DNA from 3 places in the Lautropia mirabilis genome. Region 2 is predicted to be linked to each of the others. Evidence: predicted binding sites of a transcription regulator. Region 2 holds the regulator's gene; each other region holds the start of a gene.
The links. The regulator FNR, encoded in region 2, switches genes on or off when oxygen is low (the NO sensors DNR and NnrR bind a similar motif). The targets are predictions, from matches to a motif close to TTGATNNNNATCAA.

Region 1: frdA (fumarate reductase (quinol) flavoprotein subunit) is a predicted target of FNR. The motif match lies at 1,758-1,771, and genes of this name have one in related genera.
Region 3: nirK (copper-containing nitrite reductase) is a predicted target of FNR. The motif match lies at 1,848-1,861, and genes of this name have one in related genera.

What each region holds. Positions count from the first base shown of each region.
Region 1 is NZ_LR134378.1:2,001,088-2,005,218, forward strand. Features, by position in the region: gene frdA (fumarate reductase (quinol) flavoprotein subunit) at 1-1,673, opposite strand, end outside; gene lolA (outer membrane lipoprotein periplasmic chaperone LolA) at 1,927-2,637, shown strand; gene EL249_RS08135 (replication-associated recombination protein A) at 2,662-4,131, shown strand, end outside.
Region 2 is NZ_LR134378.1:2,899,136-2,903,266, reverse strand. Features, by position in the region: gene hemN (oxygen-independent coproporphyrinogen III oxidase) at 71-1,603, opposite strand; gene fnr (fumarate/nitrate reduction transcriptional regulator Fnr) at 1,886-2,698, shown strand; gene EL249_RS11910 (sulfite exporter TauE/SafE family protein) at 2,702-3,544, opposite strand; gene EL249_RS11905 (FixH family protein) at 3,541-4,131, opposite strand, start outside.
Region 3 is NZ_LR134378.1:1,521,028-1,525,158, reverse strand. Features, by position in the region: gene EL249_RS06105 (SCO family protein) at 1-303, opposite strand, end outside; gene nirK (copper-containing nitrite reductase) at 571-1,713, opposite strand; RNA gene ssrA (transfer-messenger RNA) at 2,404-2,765, shown strand; gene EL249_RS06090 (YnfA family protein) at 3,034-3,369, opposite strand; gene merR (mercury resistance transcriptional regulator MerR) at 3,372-3,779, opposite strand; gene merT (mercuric ion transporter MerT) at 3,822-4,131, shown strand, end outside.

The sequences.
Region 1 (4,131 bases), 900 kb from region 2:
TGGGCCAGCGAGTGCTTCATGAACTGGGCGTCGTCACGCTCGGTGTAGCCGTCCAGTCGCTGGTGGGCGCCCCGGGATTCCTTGCGCAGCAGGGCCGAATGCGCCATGGCCTGCGCCACTTCCAGCGAGTAGCCCAGCTCCAGGGTGGTGAGCCAGTCGGTGTTGAAGGCCAGGCTGTGGTCGTCGATGCGCACGCGGCGATAACGTTCACGCAGTTCGGCCAGCTTGTCGCAGGTGGCCTGCATGCCTTTCTCGTCGCGGTAGATGCCCACGCCGTCTTCCATGGCCACCCGCATCTCGTCGCGGATGGTGGCGGGCCGCTCGGCACCGGCGCCAGAATTACGGGCCGGATCCAGCCAGGCCAGGATGCGCCGTTCGGCATCTTCGGCCTGCTTCAGCATGGCGGTGTCAGCCTTGCCACGGCCGCGCTCGGCAGCCACGGTGGCCGCGCCTTCACCGGCCAGGCGGCCGAAGACCAGCAGCTCGGCCAGCGAGTTGGAACCGAGGCGGTTGGCGCCGTGGATGCCGACGCTGGAGCACTCGCCGGCGGCGAAGAGCCCCTGGATGGGGGTCTGGCAGCGGCCGTCGGTGAGGATGCCGCCCATGGTGTAGTGCACGGCCGGGCAGACGGGGATGGGATCCTTCACCGGGTCGACGCCGGCAAAGGTCTCGGCGGCCTCGGCAATGAGCGGCAGGCGCTCGTGGATCTTCTTCTCGCCCAGGTGGCGCAGGTCCAGGTGGACGGCCGGGCCATGGGGGGTGTCGACGGTGCGACCTTTCTGGCGCTCGTGCCAGAAGGCCTGCGAGAGCCGGTCACGCGGGCCAAGCTCCATCGCCTTCGGACGCGGCCAGGGGTCCAGCGGGCCCAGGCCGTAGTCCTGCAGGTAGCGATAGCCGTCGCGGTTGACCAGGATGCCGCCTTCGCCGCGGCAGCCTTCGGTCATGAGAATGCCGGAGCCCGGCAGGCAGGTGGGGTGGTACTGCACGAACTCCATGTCGCGCAGCGGCACGCCGGCCCGGTAGGCCATGCCCATGCCGTCGCCGGTGAGGGTGCCGGCGTTGGTGTTCTGCCGGAACACGCGGCCTGCGCCGCCGGTTGCCATGACCACGGCATTGGCAAAGAGTGCCAGACGCTCGCCGCTGGCGATCTCGACGGCCAGCACGCCACGCACGCGACCGTCCTCGACCAGCAGGTCGGTACAGAAGAACTCGTCGTAGCGCCGGATCTGCGGGTACTTGAGCGAGGTCTGGAAGAGGGTGTGCAGGATGTGGAAGCCGCTGCGGTCGGCGGCGAACCAGGTGCGCGGGGTTTTCATGCCGCCGAAGTAGCGGACGTTGATGCTGCCGTCGTCCTTGCGGCTCCACGGACAGCCCCATTGCTCGAGCTGGACCATCTCTTCGGTACAGTGCTCGACGAAATATTCGACCACGTCCTGTTCACAGAGCCAGTCACCGCCGGAGACGGTGTCGTCGAAGTGGTTGTCCAGGCTGTCGTCGGGGCGAATGACACCCGCCGAGCCGCCTTCGGCCACGACGGTGTGTGAACGCATGGGAACAACCTTGGAGACCAGTGCGATCTCCAGCCCGGGGTTGAGTTCGGCGGCCGCGATGGCGGCGCGCAATCCGGCACCGCCGCCCCCGAGGACGATGATGTCTGCCGTTGCTGTATGCATGAGGCTCCCTGTCCTGTGAGTGACATAGTTTTTCACATTATCAGGGAGGATCAGAGGCCTAGGGGGATGGTCGGGTTTGTTGGCTTGATGGGGGTCAAGGAGTGTCTGTTAAGCTAGACCATTCGCTCACTTTCTACCTGGATCCATGCCTGACATCTCTCGCTTCTCTGTCATTGTTTCCGGTATTTCCGGTGTTTTCCGATCGTTTCAGGGGCGTGCGCACCCTGTTGCTGAAAGGCAACGGACAGGGCTTGTGCTGTCGCTGATGGTGGCGGGCAGCCTGGGTGTCGGGAGCGTTCAGGCTCAGACGACGGTGCTGCCATCCGGGAAGGTGATGGAGGTGCAGGCGGCTGATGGAACCGCGGGGGCCGGGAAGGCGGCGGCTTCCAGGATGACGGCAGCCCAGGGGCAGGGAATCGCCCAGCTGCGGCGCTTTGCCACCCGAACGCCGGCCGCGACGGGCACGTTCGTGCAGACGCAGCTGGCAGGTGGCGGGCGCGGCGGTGCGGCGCGTTCCAGCGGCAGCTTTGCGTTCGCGCGGCCGGGCAATTTCCGCTGGGAAATCGACAAGCCTGATCCGCAGCTGATCGTGACGGACGGGAAGAAGCTGTATTTCTACGATGAAGGACTTCGGCAGGTGACGGTCCGCGAGGCCAGCGAAGCGATCCAGGCCACGCCGGCGGCGGTGCTGTTCGGCGTGGGCGATCTGGACGAGGCGTTCAAGCTGTCGGAAGTGGGCCAGTACAACGGGGTCGCCTGGGTGGAAGCGGTGCCCCGCTCGGCCGACAGCGGTTTTGACCGGATCCGGATCGGGATGCGGGACGGGCTGCCGGTGGTGATGGAGGTGGTGGATGCATTTGGGCAGATCAATCGCTTCGAGTTTTCCAAGCTGGCCACGAATGAGCGGATTCCGGCTGAGCGCTTCCATTTCAAGGTACCGGCCGGCGTGGATGTGCTGGAGTGACTGGCGCATCAGGGAGCAAGCGTGATGGATGGTGATCTGTTCGACGATCTGCCCGAGGCGGTGCCGGAACAGGTACCGCTGCAATCGCGGACACAGACCCAGGTTGAGGCTCAGACCGCCACCCAGGCACGAGGGGCTGCGACCGGAAACAGCAGTGGCGTGCCGCTGGCCGAGCTGCTGAGGCCGGCGACGCTGGATGAGGTGATCGGGCAGAAGCACCTGCTGGGACCGGAGAGGCCGCTGCGACTGGCATTCGAGTCGGGGCAGCCGCATTCGATGATCCTCTGGGGGCCGCCGGGTGTGGGCAAGACCACGCTGGCACGGCTGACGGCGAACGCCTTCGGGCATGAATTCATTGCGCTGTCGGCTGTCTTTTCGGGGGTGAAGGATATCCGCTCCGCGATGGAGCAGGCTGAGCGCAACCTGCAGGCGGGACGGCACACCATCCTCTTCATCGACGAGATCCACCGTTTCAACAAGGCGCAGCAGGATGCCTTGCTGCCTTATGCGGAATCAGGGCTGATCACGCTGATCGGGGCAACGACCGAGAATCCGTCCTTTGAGGTGAATTCCGCGCTGCTGTCGCGCGCTCAGGTCTATGTGCTGAAGTCGCTGGACGATGAGGAGCTGAAGGCCCTGGTCGAGCGAGCGCGGGCACGCGCACTGCCGGAACTGGAGTTCGAGCCGGCGGCCATCGACACGCTGGTGGGCTATGCCGACGGCGACGCGCGACGGATGCTGAACCTGCTGGAGCAGACGGCAACTGCCGCGCGGGCAGCCGGGGTGGCGCAGATCACGCCGGCCTTCCTGGAGCAGGCGCTGTCCCTGAATGCGCGGCGCTTCGACAAGGGCGGCGACAGCTTCTATGACCAGATCTCGGCCCTGCACAAGTCGGTGCGGGGATCCAACCCGGATGCAGCGCTGTACTGGCTGTGCCGGATGCTGGATGGCGGAGCAGATCCGCGCTACCTGGCACGTCGCATCGTGCGGATGGCGTGGGAGGACATCGGGCTGGCAGACCCGCGCGCCATGCAGCTGGCCAACGATGCGGCGGCCACCTATGAACGCCTGGGCAGCCCCGAAGGCGAGCTGGCCCTGGGGCAGGTCGTGATCTATCTGGCCATGGCGGCCAAGAGCAATGCAGGCTACATGGCCTACAACCAGGCGGCTTCCTTCGTGAAGAAGGACAAGTCACGACCGGTGCCGGTCCACCTGCGCAACGCACCCACCAAGCTGATGAAGGAGCTGGGTTACGGCCATGCCTATCGTTACGCGCATGACGAGCCCAATGCCTATGCCGCCGGTGAAACCTATCTGCCGGAAGGGATGCGCGAGCCGGGCTGGTACAAGCCTGTGCCGCGCGGGCTGGAGCTGAAGATCGGCGAGAAGCTGACGCAGCTGCGGGCGTGGGATGCGGAGGCTCGGCGTCGTGAAAGAAGCAAGGCAAGAAGCACTGCGTCGCCTCATGATACGGTATCGAACCAGGAAGAGCAG
Region 2 (4,131 bases):
TCAGTCCCCCTTGGGTCAAGGGGGACTGGAGACGGGCGGCCTTGCTGCCGCCCGGGATGCGGACGGTTGGTTACTTGACCAGGGTGAGTCCCGGCCGCTCGTCGTGCAGCGGGATGACGCGTCGGGCGGGGGTGCCGGCGTCATCGTCGTTGGCGCCGGCGCGGCCGGCATCGGCAGCTGCAGCCAGCCGTGCCTCGACGGCCACCGGGGTGGCGCCAGTCTCTTCCAGCAGGCGCTGCTGTTCACGCTGGCGGCGGCGCAGCTGGGCGTGACGGTCGAAGACCATGGCGATGCTGCGCAGGAAGTAGCGGCCGACGGGCGTGACCTGGATGCCGCTTTCGTCACGCAGGACGAGGCCGGCCTCGATGAAGCGCTGCAGCCCCTCGAGTTCGTGGCGGAAGTATTCCTGCGGGTCGATGAGGAAGCGGTCGCCGATGGACTGGAAGTCGAGCTGGCCCTGGCACATGAGTTCCATGATGACGGCACGCTGCAGGGTGTCGTCGCCACGAAGTTCGATGCCGCGGGCGGTGGGCAGCCGCCCGGCTTCGATGGCCTGGCGCCAGGGCTTGAGCTCTCGGTGGTTCTGTGAGTAGCTGGGGCCGATGGCGCTGATGGCCGAGACGCCCAGGCCGATGAGGTCGTCACCGGGCATGGCGGTGTAGCCCATGAAGTTGCGGCGCAGGGTGCCGCGCTCCAGGGCGACGGCCAGGTCGTCGTCGGGCAGGGCGAAGTGGTCCATGCCGATGTAGCGGTAACCGGCCTGGTTGAGCTTCTGGATGGCCAGCTGCACCATGGCCATGCGCATGGCCTGGTCGGGCAGGTCTTCGCGATGGATGAGGCGCTGGGCCTTGAAGCGCTCAGGCAGATGGGCGTAGCCATAGATGGCCATGCGGCCCGGGCGCAGGGCAGCGATGCGGTCCAGGGTATGAGCCAGCGTCTCCAGCGTCTGCTTGGGCAGGCCGTAGACGAGGTCGATGTTGATGGACTTGAAGTCGAGCGTGCGGGCGTGTTCCATCAGGCCCACCAGCATCTCTTCAGGCTGGATGCGGTGGATGGCGACCTGGACCTTGGGATCGAGATCCTGCACGCCCAGGCTGATGCGGTCGAACCCCATGCGCCGGATGTTGGTGAGCCGGGTGTTGTCCACCGTGCGGGGGTCGATCTCGATGGAGCATTCGGCCTGGGACTGCAGGCCGATCTCGGCGTCGAGCGTGTTCAGCAGTTCAGCCAGCTCTTCGTCGCTGAAGAAGGTGGGGGTGCCACCGCCCAGGTGAAGTTGCGAGATCCTGACATCCCGATGCAGGTGCGCCGCATAAAGGCGGATTTCCTGTTTCAGGGTTTGCAGATAGGCCACGGCTCTGGCATGGTCTCGGGTACCGATGCGGTTGCACGCGCAATAATGGCAGATGGACTCGCAGAAGGGGATGTGGACGTAGACGGTAACGGGCTGCCCCGGCTGGCGCAGGGTGCGGTTGTCCAGCCACCAGGCCTGTTTCTCGGCGTCGAAGGCCTCGGCGAAATGATCCGCCGTGGGGTAGGAGGTGTACCTGGGCCCCGGTTGGTCGAAAACGCGAATCAGTTCGAGTGTCGGCATGCTGTCCATACAAAAAGCATGAATGAACGTGACTTGGTGGTTTTGATCCTGGTCAACGGACACTTATAATCCCTGAGGCGCGGCTCTTGGGGTGGTGTCGTCGCCTTTCATGTGTTGTCATCCGACGATAGCCGCGCGGCCTGGCCCGATGGGTGGGCTGGACGCGTCGGGAGAGTATTTTTTTCGGTTATCTGTCTGTTTTTTCCTTCCTGCACGCTGCGCGCAGCGTGTACGCTCGTTGCCTGACCAGAGGTCCTTCCCTTGAAGAACGTTCCTACGGCTGAATCCACGGTGCCTGCCCAGGCTGCATCCGGGCATGCTTCCTGCATGTCGTGCAGCATGCATGACCTGTGCCTGGTGGAAGGGTTGAGCGCTGCCGACATGGAGCAGCTTGCGGGCATGGTCAAGACGCGGCGCCGGGTGCGGCGCGGTTCCTATCTGTACAAGGCGGGCGATCCCTTCGACGCCATCTATCCCATCCGTGCCGGTTTCTTCAAGTCGCGGGTGCTGTCGCCCGACGGGCGCGAGCAGATCATCGGCTTCCCCATGCCGGGCGACGTGCTGGGCTTTGACGCCATCAGCCGGGGCTCGTTCCACAGCGACGCGGTGGCGCTGGAAGACGCGGATGTCTGCGTGGTGCCGTTCTCGGAGCTGGAATCCATCGGCCGGCGCTTCCCGCCGCTGCAGCAGCGGCTTCATCGCATCATCTCGCGCGAGATCGTGCGGGATCAGGGGTTGATGATGCTGCTGGGCACCATGCGGGCCGAGGAGCGCATCGGCGCCTTCCTGCTGGAGCTGTCACGGCGCTTCATGCGGCGCGGCTTTTCTTCCAGCCAGTTCATCCTGCGGATGACCCGCGAGGAAATCGGCAACTATCTGGGGCTGAAGCTGGAAACGGTCAGTCGCACGCTGTCGCGCCTGCAGGAGCAGGGCGTCATCTCGGTGGAGCAGCGCAAGATGCAGATCATCTCGCATGATCGGCTGCGCGTGCTTTCCGGCGTGCCCGAGTCCGGTCTGGCGACCGACATGTCGCCCGAGAACGCCCGGCGCGTGGCGCTGATGCGCATCCACCAGCCGTGGTCGGAGTCGCAGAGCTCGCAGTAAGCGTCAGCAGTACGGATGGGCGTGCCCGGCCAGGGCAGCGGCCAGACCGGCGGCTGACAGCATGATCAGCAAGATGCCATTGAGCCGATAGGCCACCTGTGGGGCTCGGTTGCCCAGCAGGTTGCGCGCACCTGCCTCCACCAGGAAAAGGCCCAGGTTGGTGCCCAGCGCAAAGGCAGCCATCACGGCGGCCGCGCCCAGCGGGGTGGCGGCCAGAATGGCGGTTCCCAGCGCGGTGTACAGCAGCCCACAGGGCAGCAGCGCCCACAGCATGCCGCGCAGCCACTCAGTGCGACGCCCCGGGGCCAGCGGCGTGCGTGATGCCAGGCGGCTACCCAGCGCACTCAGCCACAGGGGCTCGCGCCCCAGCACCAGCAGGCTCAGGCCCAGCAGGACGAGCAGGGCGTTCAGGCCGGCCCAGACTGATTCGAAGATGGGCTGCCAGTAGGCGGCGGCCAGGACCTGCTGGCCGATGGCGCCGGCGGCCAGGCCGAGCAGGCTGTAGCCCAGCACGCGACCTGCCTGAAAGCGCCACCAGCGGGCGTCGGGCAGCTTGAGGGCAAGGCGTCGCGCCAGCGAAGCGCTGCTGGGGGCTGCGGTGCTGCCGTTGTCCGGCGTGATGGCGGAGGCCGCCGTGGCCTTGAGTGCGTTCGGGGCGCTGGCGGCCGCACTCGGGTGGGGGGCGTCTTCCGACGTCCGGGACGTGGCAGCGCCTCCCTTCACGGTGATGACCGGGATGCCACGCAGGGTCATGCGCTGCAGGCCGGCACACATGCTGACACAGTGCAGGCTGCCTCCTGCGCCCATCAGCAGGGCGGCCGAGACCAGGGGCCAGGCGCTGTTCATTGCTTCGGCCGGAAATCTGCGGGCAGGGTCCGCGGCGCCTGCAGGACCGGAGCGGTGGACTTGTTGGCGTCGAAGGGCTGGGCACGCAGGCTTTCAAGGGTCTGAAGACCGGCAATGGGCAGGCGCCAGTCCTCACCTTCCAGGGCAATATGCCAGCGGGTGCCGGGGGCCCAGGTGATGGGTTGCCGGGCATGCCAGTGGCCATCGCCGGCAGGCAGCATGTGGATGGCGAGGTCGTTGTTCGGATCGGAGGGGTGCAGCAGACGCAGGCGCGTGGGCTTGATGTCGGCTCCGTTGGGGACCAGGGTCAGCTCAACCAGCAGCATGTTGCCCGGGGTGGTGTGCATGGCCAGTGTGCCGGCCACGCCCAGCTCACGGGCGCGATCCTCGCGGCGGGTGTCGGGTGTCACGCTGAGTCCCTGCTTCACGTAGTCGCTGCCCACCGGGGTATCGGCGCCGTGAATGGCAATCCAGAGGGTGAAGAGGCCGGCCACCACGGTGGCAGCGGGGATGCCGACCACCAGCCACATCAGCGGCTGCGAGAAGGCCTTGACGGGCCGGGCAGGCTGCGAGGGCAGGGTGGTGGG
Region 3 (4,131 bases), 1.4 Mb from region 2:
CAGCGCCTGCATCACCTCGCCGAACTCGAACAGCGTGGTCGGGCAGATATCGGGGCATGAGCTGTAACCGATTGCCAGAAGCAAGTACTTGCCCGGGAAGGCATCCTGCGTCACCTTGCCCTTCACATGCTCCAGGTCGAAATGAATGGCGCGCCCCACCTCGGGCTGCCCTGCAGGCTCCACAACCGGCCCAGCCCCTGGCTGACCAGCCTGGACTGCGCCGCTGCCTCCTTCCTGCGCCACGCCGTTTCCGGCCGCTACCAGCAGCCCGATACTGGCTGCCACTGCCCACCGCTTCAACATGACCATCTTCTCCTGAAATCTGTTCTTTTCCGACAAAACGGCCGAAGACAGAAAAATGCTGCCATCGGCCGTCAATGATACGACGCGGGTGCGTGCGCCTTCGGAATGATCGATTCTCCGTTGTGGTCTCTGTCTGCCCTGAACAGGCATTTTTACTGAAAACCACCAGAAAATGATTTCCAGACGCCTGATCGGAAAAACGTCTCCCCCGGGCAACAGGAAACGGCCCACCCGAAGAACAGGCCGTTTCCGTCAACGCTCAACCGATTACTTCTTCTCTTCCTTGAACTCGGTCGGCGCCTTCAGCTGCTCCATCAGGTCGTTGTCCCACTTGCCGTCGACCTTGATCTGGGCCAGAGCACCGAGGTTCACGGCCTCGATCAGGTTGTGGTTCAGATACACATACACGCCAGGTTGCTTGAACGTGTACATCGCCGCCCCCGTGGAACCCGCGGCGATGGCCCAGGTCTCCAAGTTCTGTGCCGGGGTGTCGGCCAGGTTGCCACGCTCCCAGACATAATCGCCATGACCACCGATCAGGTGCGGGTAGCTGAAGCGGTTGGCCTGCGAGTGGTAGATCATCACCGTCTCGCCCACCTTGGCCGTCAGCGCGTTCTCGCCCGTGTAGGCGCCCTTGCGCTCGCCGAACACGATGTGCGTCGGGATCAGCTTGTCCATGACCTCGCGGTCATCCGCCATGGACTCGGCAGCACTTTGATAGCGCTTGAAGTTGCCGTTCTCATCCTTGGGCAGGTAGAAGTCCTGCTCGCCGATGTAGTAGGCACGGTCGTAGTGCAGCTTCTTGCCGTTCTTGTCATGCAGGCCTTCCTTCGGCAGCACCGTGATGGCGCCGTTCATGCCGTGCACCACGTGCCACGGAATCATCGCGCCGCCAGGAGCGCAGTGATACACGAAGGTACCCGGCTTGGTGGCCTTCCAGCGGATCACCACTTCCTGGCCAGGCTGAACGTGGGTCAGCTCGCCAGCGCCCAGAGCGCCGGTGGAAGCGTGGAAGTCGATGTTGTGCACCAGCTCGTTCTTTGCCAGGTTCTTCAGCGTCAGCTCGACGTAGTCACCCTCGTGAACGATGATCATCGGGCCAGGGACCGAACCGTTGAACGTGAACGCCCACATGAAGACGCCCGGCTCAACCTCGATTTCCTTCTCTTCGATGAACATCTCGACCTGCACCACGCGCGGCGCCTTGGGCGGCGTCAGGCTGTGCTCAGGAACGAACGGAGGCTTGACCAGCTTTTGCTTCACGCGCTGCAGCTTCGCAATGCTCGCAGGCGCCTTGATGACATCGTAACCCGGCAGCCCGCCGGTGGTGGAGACAACGGGATCGGCAGCGAAAGCCGCAGTCCCCACGAGGCAGGAACTCACTGCCGTGCAGATAAGCGCCTTGCGCATGACAGAAGCGATCATGGGAGATACCTCTCGATCGAAAAAAATGGAGCTGATTGGACGAAGTCAGACGTACACAACAACCGTCAACATCTGAAACACAACAAGGATCAATCTATAGGAACGGCCACCTCCATCATTTGACGTTCATCAACTTTTCAACGCAATCTGAAGAAAGTTTGATTCATGTCAGATGAGAGCCATTCTTTTTTGGCGATGAACCTGTCAAAAACACTCGGAAACTCGCCAAGACCCTTGCTGCAAGCCGTTCTCCAGCCGGTGTGCATGAAAGCAACACCCATGCAGGCACCTTGCAAACCCCAAAAGAGCCCCTGTCATCAGAACCGTACATCCATGTTCATGAATTAATGTTCATAAGTGAACGTTCATTTATTAACATTCACTCCTGAAAAGAAATGAAAACGTCCTGAAGGTCTTTTTCCAGGCGCCTGATGCTTCCACCTGCACTCGGAGAGCCACCTGCCACTCGAAGAGCCACCTGCGTTTGGAGAGTCCCCAGCCTCCCTTTCGACGCCCTCCTCCTCACGCCCCTTCCCCTCACGACACGCCCCCACCAGGGGCGACTCCTTTCCCTCTGCCCCCCTCCCCGACATCCCCGCGGCACCACCGCCCTCACGGTGCACCACGGCCACAGCCCCCCCCTTCCCTTGACAACCGAGGTATACTGAAAGGTCTGGGGCCGACCTGGTTTCGACGGGGGTAGTGAAGCGGCTCAGGGCGTGTCGAGGGTCCGTTACCTCGTTAATCCACCGGAAAACCAATAAACGCCAACGACGAGCGTTTCGCACTGGCCGCTTAAGGCCTAGCCGCTGCACCGGGTTGTCGGTAGCCCGGGCCCCGCAAGGGGCAGCAGTGTCATTCTTACCGAATCGTCCCTGGCTGGGCCACCTGGTCAGGGCCTAAAACTCAGGTGGCTGGTTGCTGGTTGAGCCTGTGCGTCGGCGTAACGGCAACGAGATCTCAATGACGTCACTACACACGTAGAACTGGTCGCAGAAGACTCTCGGACGCGGGTTCGATTCCCGCCGGCTCCACCAATCACTAAAATCCCAACCCTTATCGGTTGGGATTTTTTTTGCCCGTTCCCCCAGTGTTGGCGCGGTTTCGGGGCTTGGGCTCTTGACCTCCTTATTGCCGGTACGCCGATCTTCACGCCCAAACGTGCCGTTTTTCTCTCTCCGTTCTCTGCGGGTCTCTTGACCGGGCAAGCGGCGAATTCCTGTGTTTTCAATGGGTTGATGCCCGCTGGTTGCGGTTTTCGTTTGCTGTAGGACAGGCGACCGAGAATGGAGGAAGGCGGGGGCGTCACGCACCCGTCGCCGGTTGCAGCGCGATGATCGCCATACCGGCCAAGGCGATGCTAGCTCCCGCAAGGTCCCAGCGGGTCAGCGCGACGCCGTCGACAAAGTGCAGCCAGACCAGCGCCACGGCGATGTACATCCCCCCATACGCGGCATAGGTTCGCCCGGCGGCCGTCGGGTGCAAGGTCAGCAACCAGGCGAACAGCGCCAAGGAAAGTGCCGCTGGCAAGAGCAGCCATGCCGATTTGTCCTGCTTCACGACCAGCCACGGCAAGTAGCAGCCGACGATTTCAGCCACCGCTGTCACAGCAAAAAGGAGGGCAATTTTCAAGAGGTCCATCGTCACGTCTCCTGAAGTGCCTGGATCATCGGGCAGCGCACCTGTCCCAGTGCGGCGCAGCAGCGCTGCACCAGATCTTCCAGGACCGCCTCAATGCGGTGAAGATCAGCGAGCTTGGCGCGCACATCCGCGAGCTTGCGTTCGGCCTGTTCGCGGGCCTCGGTGCAGTGCGACCCATCCTCGAGCTCTAGCAAGTCGCCGATCTCGTCCAGGCTGAACCCCAGGCGCTGGGCCGATTTGATGAAGCGCACGCGCGCCAGATCCGCCTCACCGTAGCGACGGATGCCGCCCTGGGGCCGGTCTGGCTCCTGCATCAACCCTTTGCGTTGATAGAAGCGGATCGTCTCGACGTTGACCCCGGCAGCCTCGGCCAGGACGCCGATGGTCAGGGTTACGGGTGGTTCATTCATGGCGCTTGACTCCGTACTTAAGTACGGAAGTAAGCTTACGCTATGAAAACCGATCGACCAACAGAACCACAAGACAGCGGACGCGGCGCGCTGGTGACGGGCGGACTTGCCGCCATCCTGGCCTCCACGTGCTGCCTCGGCCCCTTGGTGTTGATCACGCTCGGCGTTTCCGGCGCGTGGATCAGCAACCTGACGCTGCTGGAACCCTACCAGCCCCTGTTCATCGGCGCGGCGGTGGTAGCGCTTTTCTTCGCTTACCGCCGCATCTGGCGACCGGCCACGGATTGCGCACCGGGGCAGGTCTGCGCCCTTCCATCGGTCAACCGCGGCTACAAGGTGCTGTTCTGGATCG